DNA from 2 places in the Labilibaculum antarcticum genome. Region 2 is predicted to be linked to the other one. Evidence: riboswitches for the same ligand, from Rfam matches in the RefSeq annotation. Region 2 holds a riboswitch; the other holds the start of a gene.
What was found. A riboswitch is a leader RNA that binds a small molecule or an ion and turns the genes downstream of it on or off. The one in region 2 is predicted to bind thiamine pyrophosphate.
Positions count from the first base shown of each region.

Region 1: another riboswitch for thiamine pyrophosphate. It lies ahead of ALGA_RS19285 (sulfide-dependent adenosine diphosphate thiazole synthase); the one in region 2 lies ahead of ALGA_RS04895 (TonB-dependent receptor).

Region 1 covers NZ_AP018042.1:4,816,440-4,820,658, reverse strand. Annotated here, with positions in the region: gene thiC (phosphomethylpyrimidine synthase ThiC) at 1-716, opposite strand, end outside; gene thiE (thiamine phosphate synthase) at 716-1,327, opposite strand; gene ALGA_RS19285 (sulfide-dependent adenosine diphosphate thiazole synthase) at 1,329-2,099, opposite strand; TPP riboswitch at 2,157-2,249, opposite strand; gene ALGA_RS19280 (nitroreductase family protein) at 2,359-3,186, shown strand; gene ALGA_RS19275 (flavodoxin family protein) at 3,442-4,077, shown strand.
Region 2 covers NZ_AP018042.1:1,321,631-1,325,849, forward strand. Annotated here, with positions in the region: gene ALGA_RS04895 (TonB-dependent receptor) at 1-2,197, opposite strand, end outside; TPP riboswitch at 2,259-2,355, opposite strand; gene trxA (thioredoxin) at 2,445-2,888, opposite strand; gene trxA (thioredoxin) at 3,053-3,412, opposite strand; gene ALGA_RS04910 (CCA tRNA nucleotidyltransferase) at 3,602-4,219, shown strand, end outside.

The DNA.
Region 1 (4,219 bases), 2.2 Mb from region 2:
CGATCGGTAGCATCAGCACCTGCTCCCGGACGCAAACCATCGCCTAAACTAATGGTAACATCGTATTGTTTGCAGATATCCAAAATTCGATCGTATTGTTCATACAATGGATTTTCCTTGCCGTTTTCTTTCATCCATCGTTTCAGTAAAGCGCCTCCACGGCTTACAATCCCGCATACTCGTGAATCATTCTCGAGAAAAGAAAGAGATACTTTGGTGACTCCACAGTGCAAAGTCATAAAATCGACACCCATTTTTGCCTGAATTTCAATTTCACGAAACAAATCTTCCGGATCGAGCTCTTTAATCTCTTTTCCTTCGGCCAGCAAGCGTGTAGCAACACCATAAATAGGCACTGTGCCAACCATTACTGATGATTCCTGAATAATTCGTTGCAGAATGATGTGCAAATCGCCACCCGTTGACAAATCCATAATCGCATCAGCACCATAGTGAATGGCCACTTTCATTTTTTCCAATTCCTCATCAAAATGGCAATGCTTTTCGGATGTTCCCATGTTTGCATTTACCTTAGTTCGCAAACCATTACCAATTGCAATAACCGGAAAGTCATGATTTTTGTTTTTAGGAATTACAATTCGACCTAATGCAATCTCGTTTCGCAACCATTCAACTTCAACTTTTTCGTTTTTTGCAACGATATGCATTTCGGCTGTGATAATGCCTTCTTTGGCTTTTTCTATTTGTGTATTCATTATTTCTTGTTTATTAAATTAGTATACTCCAGAACTCTTTCATCAAACTGATCGGTTTGCATAAAATGTCGCACCATGGCCATATTTTTAGCTCCTGCACTGAGAATAGTCTGTATATTTTCGGGGAAAATCCCACCTATGGCAACCACAGGAACTGCAGCAATATCAAGCACCTGCTTTAGTTGATCAATACCAACGGGTTGATCGGGTTTTATTTTTGCATTGGTAGGATATATGGGACCAAAACCTATGTAATCAGGCCTCTGAACCAGAGCTTCCTGCACTTGTTGTATGGAATGAGTTGACAAACCGATTTTCATCTCTCCAACGATATTCCGAGCTTCTTCAATGCTCATATCATCTTGTCCGAGATGTAAAAAATCAGCTTCGCAAATTGCTGCAATATCTGCACGATCATTCATCACAAAACGGGTATCACTCCCTATGGTAATGGCTCTAATTTCCTTTCCAATCCTTATTAATTCCTTATCGGATATCAATTTTTCGCGTAACTGTAACATCTTTACTCCTCGCTCAACACACGATTCGGCAATGGAACGGTATGACGTTTGAGCTTTCGTAATGATGATGTATAAACCAAAGTCTTCCATCCTATTTACTCAGATTTTCAGCAATTAAACCCGCTAATTTTTCACCGGACAAAAGCATTCCCCCAAAAATAGGTCCCATTCGAAATCCGCCACTCACACCATTCGATGCCATGCCGGACACATATAGTCCAGGATAAATTTCCTTGGTGTTCTCAACAGTAGTGCGCTCCGCTTCATCAATGGATAAAGAACACTCACCCATCACCTTACCTGTTTTTGTGTTTAGCTTCACATTATTTTTACGTTCCAATGTTCGTGCAATATCACAATCGTGACCCGTGCCATCCACAACCGCTTTTGCCATGATTACCAAAGGATCTACATGCAATCCTTCCCGGCGAACCGGAGACCAGTTTAAAACAACACCGCATACTCTGTCGTTTTGAAAAACCACATCTTCGATAACTGAACAATTGAAGATTTTTACGCCTGCCTGAGTAGCATGATAAATTAATGCAGAGGTTGCATGTACTGAATCAAGTGTATAATAGTCATCCTGATAGTGTTGGTAGGAAACTCCTAATTCATTCAAAATATGCAATGCATCTTTCTGAACCATTATTTCATTAAACATCATAGCACCACCCCACATGCCGCCACCTGGAGCCAGTTTGCTTTCATACAAAGCAACTTTAAAGCCTTTCTTGGCGAGATAATAGGATGCCACCAATCCAGAAGGTCCACCTCCTACAATTGCTACATCAACCGATAAATTTTCTTTGAGTTTTTTAAAATAGGAATCGACGATTCCTGCAGATACAATTTGCTCCATTTTACTGTTTATTAAGTGAATAATAGTAATAAACAGGGGCAGCCCTACTCCAAAAAAGTAGACTTTTCTTTACTTTCCTACGCAGGCATTATCCTGATCAGGTAAAGGGTATGTTCTCAGCCTTAAAGTTAGGCACCCCTAGTTTATATAAATGCAAATGTAAAATAAAAAACCAGAATTGACACTTCCCCATTGAATCTTTTATGGATTAATTCTCTGGAAAAATTACCTTTGCCTACAAACAATAAGCTTGCAAACAATGTTAGATTTTAAGATAGAGGAAGATAAATGTATTGAATGCGGTCTTTGTGCTCAAGATTGTCCGGTTGGGATTATAGAATTGAATCCAAAGCCTGTAATCCGAAGAGAAAAGGAGAAGAATTGCTTGAAATGCCAACATTGTTTAGCCATTTGTCCTACGGGGGCACTTTCAATATTGGGAAAAAAACCTGAAGACAGTGTTTCGGTAAGTGATGAAATGCCAAAGCCGGAAACAATCAGCAGATTGATAAAAACCAGACGTTCAATCCGGAAATACAAAAAGGAAAATGTAGACAAGGAATTAATTCAGGAGCTGATTGAAACGGCGGCACATGCACCAACAGGACACAATGACAATGCTGTTTTGATATCATTAATTGATAATAAAGAGGATTTAGATTTGTTTCGATCAAAAGTTTACGACTCACTAAAAAATGCCAGAGAGACCGGCACACTTGAGAAGCGATTTCAATTCCTGCTTTCCTATCAGAAATTATGGAAAACCAAAGGTGTGGATGTGATATTTAGGGATGCACCACACATGATTATTGCTTCAGCCCCATCCATTGATGCTTCGCCAATGGCTGATTGCTTAATTACACTGAGTTATTTTGAACTGATAGCTAATTCGCATGGAATTGGTACACTTTGGAACGGAATGATAAAATGGGCCATTGATGATATCGATCCTGAATTACGCACATTAATTGGCATACCAAAGGATCATACAATTGGCTATGTGATGATATTTGGTAAATCGGCAGTGAAATATGCCCGAGGCATTCAATCGGAAGGTTTAAAAGTGAATCGCATAAAACTGGAATAAAAAGAACTCTGTTTATCACATCAGATTCCTACAATAGATTCATTCTATTAACATTTTATTAAAACAATAGTATTCAGGTCCTGCTTATTTTGCACTTTCAATTGGTGTGCATAATTCAATTTATCACGAATCTGAAATCATAAAAAAAAAATCTCACAAAATGAAACGTCCATGCAAAAGTGATTTTAACACACAAAGGGATGATTATTCCAGCATGGTAAGTTCCATATGGCAAAAACATAAAATTATAAACATATGAAAGTAGTCGCATTTAATGGAAGTCCGAAAAAAGAAGGAAACACTTACCATGCCCTTAAATTGGTAACTGAGCAATTGGAAATGCAAGGTATTGAAACAGAGATCGTGCATGTTGGAAACAAAGGAGTAAAAGGTTGTACCGCTTGTGGTCAATGCGCTAAAAATAAAGATGAAAAATGTGTGCTAAAAGGAGATGATCTAAACATTTGGATTCAGAAAATGAAAGAAGCCGATGGCATTTTGCTTGGCTCACCTGTTCATTTTGCATCCTTGGGAGCAAATATGAAATCGTTTTTAGACCGGGCATTCTATGTGAGTGGTGCAAATGGGAACTTGTTTCGCCACAAAGTTGGTGCTTCGGTTGTGGCAGTTCGTCGTTCGGGAGGATTACCAACTTTTAACGAATTGAACAATTACATCACCTATGCAGAAATGATGGTTCCGACCTCAAATTATTGGAATGTGATTCACGGAACTACTCCAGGTGAAGCATTACAAGATGAAGAAGGCGTTCAAATTATGAGAGTTTTAGGGAAAAACATGGCTTACCTATTGCAATTAATTGATCAGGGAAAAGACAAGGTAGAAGCTCCGGTACAGGAGAAGAAAATATACACCAACTTTATTCGATAATTCGAGCCACTAGCATAAGCCTTTGATATATAAACTGCCAACTTTACCGATTGGCAGTTTTTTTTTGATTTAATCCCCAATGAACTTTAATGAATTTTAACTCTTATGTAATGAGCTATCAATCAACATATAACACATCAAT
Region 2 (4,219 bases):
CAAACTGAGAAGATAACTGGGCAGTGAAACCTGATTTTTGATAAGTAAACATCGAATTTGCTGTCACTTCAGGAGAAAAAGCCAGATTTGTAGTTCCTAAATCTGTTGCAATCTGACCTCCATTATCCCAATCATCAACATATTCTGTAAAATTCTTAATCTCATTTTTACTTAAAGTGATATTTCCACTCCAGTCAAACTCTTTAGAAATTTTAACCCCTCCACTAAGTTCGGCTCCCATTCTGTAACTATCAGCAACATTCACCATTATAGCACTTCCAACATCATTAATTTGTCCGGTAAGTACCAATTGGTCCTTATAGTCCATGAAGTAAAGGTTTGTCTCGAAAAAGGCTTTTGAGCTAGTAAATTTGTAACCCATTTCATAATCGAATAACCGTTCACTTGTTGGTGTCTTACCTTGCTCAGCATCAGTATAATTACTTCTGTTTGGCTCTCTGTTTGCAATTGCAAGAGAAGCAAAGAATCTGTTATTATTATTCAACTGGAGATTTAAGCCCAATTTCGGATTAAAAAACACAAAATCATGTTGCTGGGTCAAATCACGAAAGTCATCATCAATCCCTTCAATTTTGTAATCTATACCTCGTACCTGCATATCGGCGTAAAGATTAAATTGTTCAGAAATTGCAATGTTGGCTTTTAAATAAGTATTGTAATCTGTTTTGGTTCCTGTACTTGCATAATACTCCTGATCAAGAAAAGCATCACCGGCATTTTTCATCCAACGAATTCTTCCGTAATGATCCCCTTCATATTTGTTTAAGGCACCCCCCCAAACCAAATCAACATTGGAGAACGAATGACTCAAAGAAAAAACAGCTCCGTAAAAATCATTATTCAACCATTTTCTTCTGATCACATCTGTTTTGGTGATGCTCTCACTTCCAATTACGATCGGATCCAAACCATATTTGCTCAATTTATCGTTTGGTTTAAATTGTTCATAGTATCCTTCGCCATGGGTGTAGTGCAAACCAATATTCAGTTTCGTATTTTCTGATAACAAATGAGTTAAGAATAATTGCGAATGTTTTTGCCAGTAGTTATCGGTTTCATTCTTGTAGGTATACAGATTGTAGGTTCTGCTATCCGAAGCTTTCATAAAATCAACAGCTTCCTGACTTATCAGCCAGTTATCGGCATATTCCTGCATTCCAGCCTCATCATTATTTAATCTCACACTAGGAACACCATTCCAGGCCTGATAAGTTTGCTCTTTCCCCGTAAAAAAATTGGCTTTAATACTTGTTTTTTCACCATAGTATCCTCCTGATAGGAAAATAGACTGCAAATCAGATGTTGCTCTGTCAATGTAGCCATCAGAGGTGATTTTAGACAAACGAGCATCGAAGGAAAATCCATTCTTTCCAAGTCCGGTTCCCACTTTAACAGTGTTTTTAAAAGTGTTGAATGATCCTGCTGAGCTCGCGATTTCAGCGTATGCTTCAGTAGCTACTTTTGAAGTTTGAAGATTTATTGTTGCTCCAAAAGCTGCAGCTCCGTTGGTAGATGTTCCAACTCCCCGCTGAATTTGAATATCTTCTACCGAAGAAGCAAAATCGGGCATATTCACCCAATAGACACCATGAGATTCGGAATCATTCAAAGGAATACCATCAATGGTAACATTAATTCGATTCGCATCGGTTCCTCTTACTCTAAATCCAGTATAACCAACACCAGAACCTGCATCGGAAGTAGTTACAAATGAAGGCGTAGACGACAAAATCATAGGAATATCCTGTCCTAAATTACGCGCAACAATATCTTCTTTTTTTACATTAGTTAATGCCACTGGGGTTTTTCTATCGGCACGTGTTGCCGCAACCAGTACTTCATCAGCCATAATGGCAGATGCCTCCAAGCTAAAGTCAATCTTTTTCGACTTTACCAATTTCACTTCTTTTTGATTTGTTTGATACCCCAAAAATGAAACCACTAAACTGTAATTTCCTTCCTTTAAATTCTGAAACTTGTAATTGCCATTCGAATTGGCAACAGTACCTAAATAAGTTCCTTTCACTGCAATTGTAGCACCCGGAAGTGCTTTTCCAGCTTTATCGGTAATTGTGCCATTTACGGCCAATTGAGAAAATCCGATAAAACATACAAATTGCAATACAATTAACAGTGTTGATCTGCGCAAAACACAGTTCATCTTTCTTGTAAACATTGTTTATAAGTTAAAACGTTAATAAAATATTGCAATGAGGTTGTAATAAGATCAGGGGCGAAAAGTTAATTCGCAATTTTTCCCTACGCCGGCATTATCCGGATCAGGTTAAAGGGTATGATCTCAGCCTGTAATTTAAGGCACCCCACTGTGATTTTGGGTCAAAGATAATCTGAAATTGTTCAAAAGCAAAAAAGTCGGCAAAATGCCGACTTTAAACTAAACCTAAACTTTCACTTTTCTAATCCTATTTAATTGATTCAGGTGCATTAACACCTAAAACATCTTTTATCGCCTTCACAAAAGTTTCTTTTGGTAAAGCTCCTTTTGCCATTGTTGGCTTTCCTTTTGCAGGGATAAAAAGAAAACTTGGAATACTTTTAATGCCAAATGCACCTGAAACTAATGGAGATTTATCTGTATCAACTTTATAAATCTGAATGTCATCTCCATATTCTTTTTGAAGTTCCTCCAATACCGGAGCAACTCGTTTACAAGGTCCACACCATGTTGCATAAAAATCTACGATTACAGGTTTATCACCTTTAAAAGCCCATTCCTTACCATTTTCAAAATCAAACACTTTTTCTTTAAAACTATTATCATCCAAGTGAATGACTTCATTTGTAGCTTGGGAAAATCCACTTAGACTCAGCATTGTTACAAACAGCACAAAAAATATCTTTTTCATCTTCATTTCTTTATAGAGGCATACTATTAAGAAAAAACCCCTCGTTCAACTTCCTTTTCATTATTACTATTTACAAAAATGATCTTTTTTTTTAAAGCATCATTATTTCCCCTGAGCTTTAACAAAACTTTAAGCATTCAAATAAATAGCAAGTAGAATTTGAATTATTTGTTTACTCCAAGTACCTCAGAAAATGCCTGCTTAAATGATTCCTTCGACATCGCACCTTGTGACATTTGTGGTTGACCGTCTTTAGGAATAAATAACAATGATGGAATACTTTGAATTCCAAACATTGAAGCCAATTCCCGTTCTTTTTCAGTATCAATCTTATAAATATCTATATTGTCGCCATACTCTTCTTTTAATTCCTCCAAAATAGGAGCGACAGTTTTACATGGACCGCACCAATCGGCATAAAAATCAACCACACATGGTCGTTCACCTGCAAATTTCCAATCTTTATTTTGTTCGAAATCAAATACCTTAGCTTTAAATGTCGCTACCGTTAAATGTTCTACCATAACTTTCAATATTAAAATAATACAATCATTAATATATACAAATATATACATTTATCCCTGCAATTTATATGCCAAATTCAAAATATTCTTGTTTTTATAGATTCCATCTAAATAATTGTAATTTTGTCAGTGAAAAATCTCAGAATTTGAGAATGAATAATCCTAAGAAGCAGGATTAGCAAAAACTATTTGAAAAAAAGAACAGTGAAAGAACATTTAAAACACCCTATATTTTCTATAATCTCCAAAATTGTTACTCAAGAAAATCTTGAGTGTTATGTAATTGGTGGTTTTGTAAGAGATTTATTTTTACAACGAGGATCAAAAGACATTGATATTGTTGTTGTTGGCAGTGGAATTGAACTTGCCAAAAAAGTAGCAAAAGAAGCCCGTGTATCAAAAGTTTCTGTTTTTAAGAACTTTGGAACAGCAATGCTTAAGTATAAAGATCTGGAGATAGAGTTTGTTGGTGCCAGAAAAGAATCTTACGACAGAGGTTCACGAAACCCTATCGTTGAAGATGGAACCCTTGAAGATGATCAGAAAAGAAGAGATTTTACAATGAATGCTCTGGCTCTAAGTCTACACAAAGATAACTTCGGGGAATTATTGGATCCATTTAATGGAGTTGTTGATCTAAATCAAAAGATCATTAAAACACCCATGGAACCATTGATAACATTCTCTGATGATCCGTTGCGAATGATGAGAGCAATTCGTTTTGCGACTCAGCTTAAATTTACCATATCAGAAGAAACTCTTGAGGCAATCCGTACCAATAAAGATCGCATTGAGATTATCACAAAA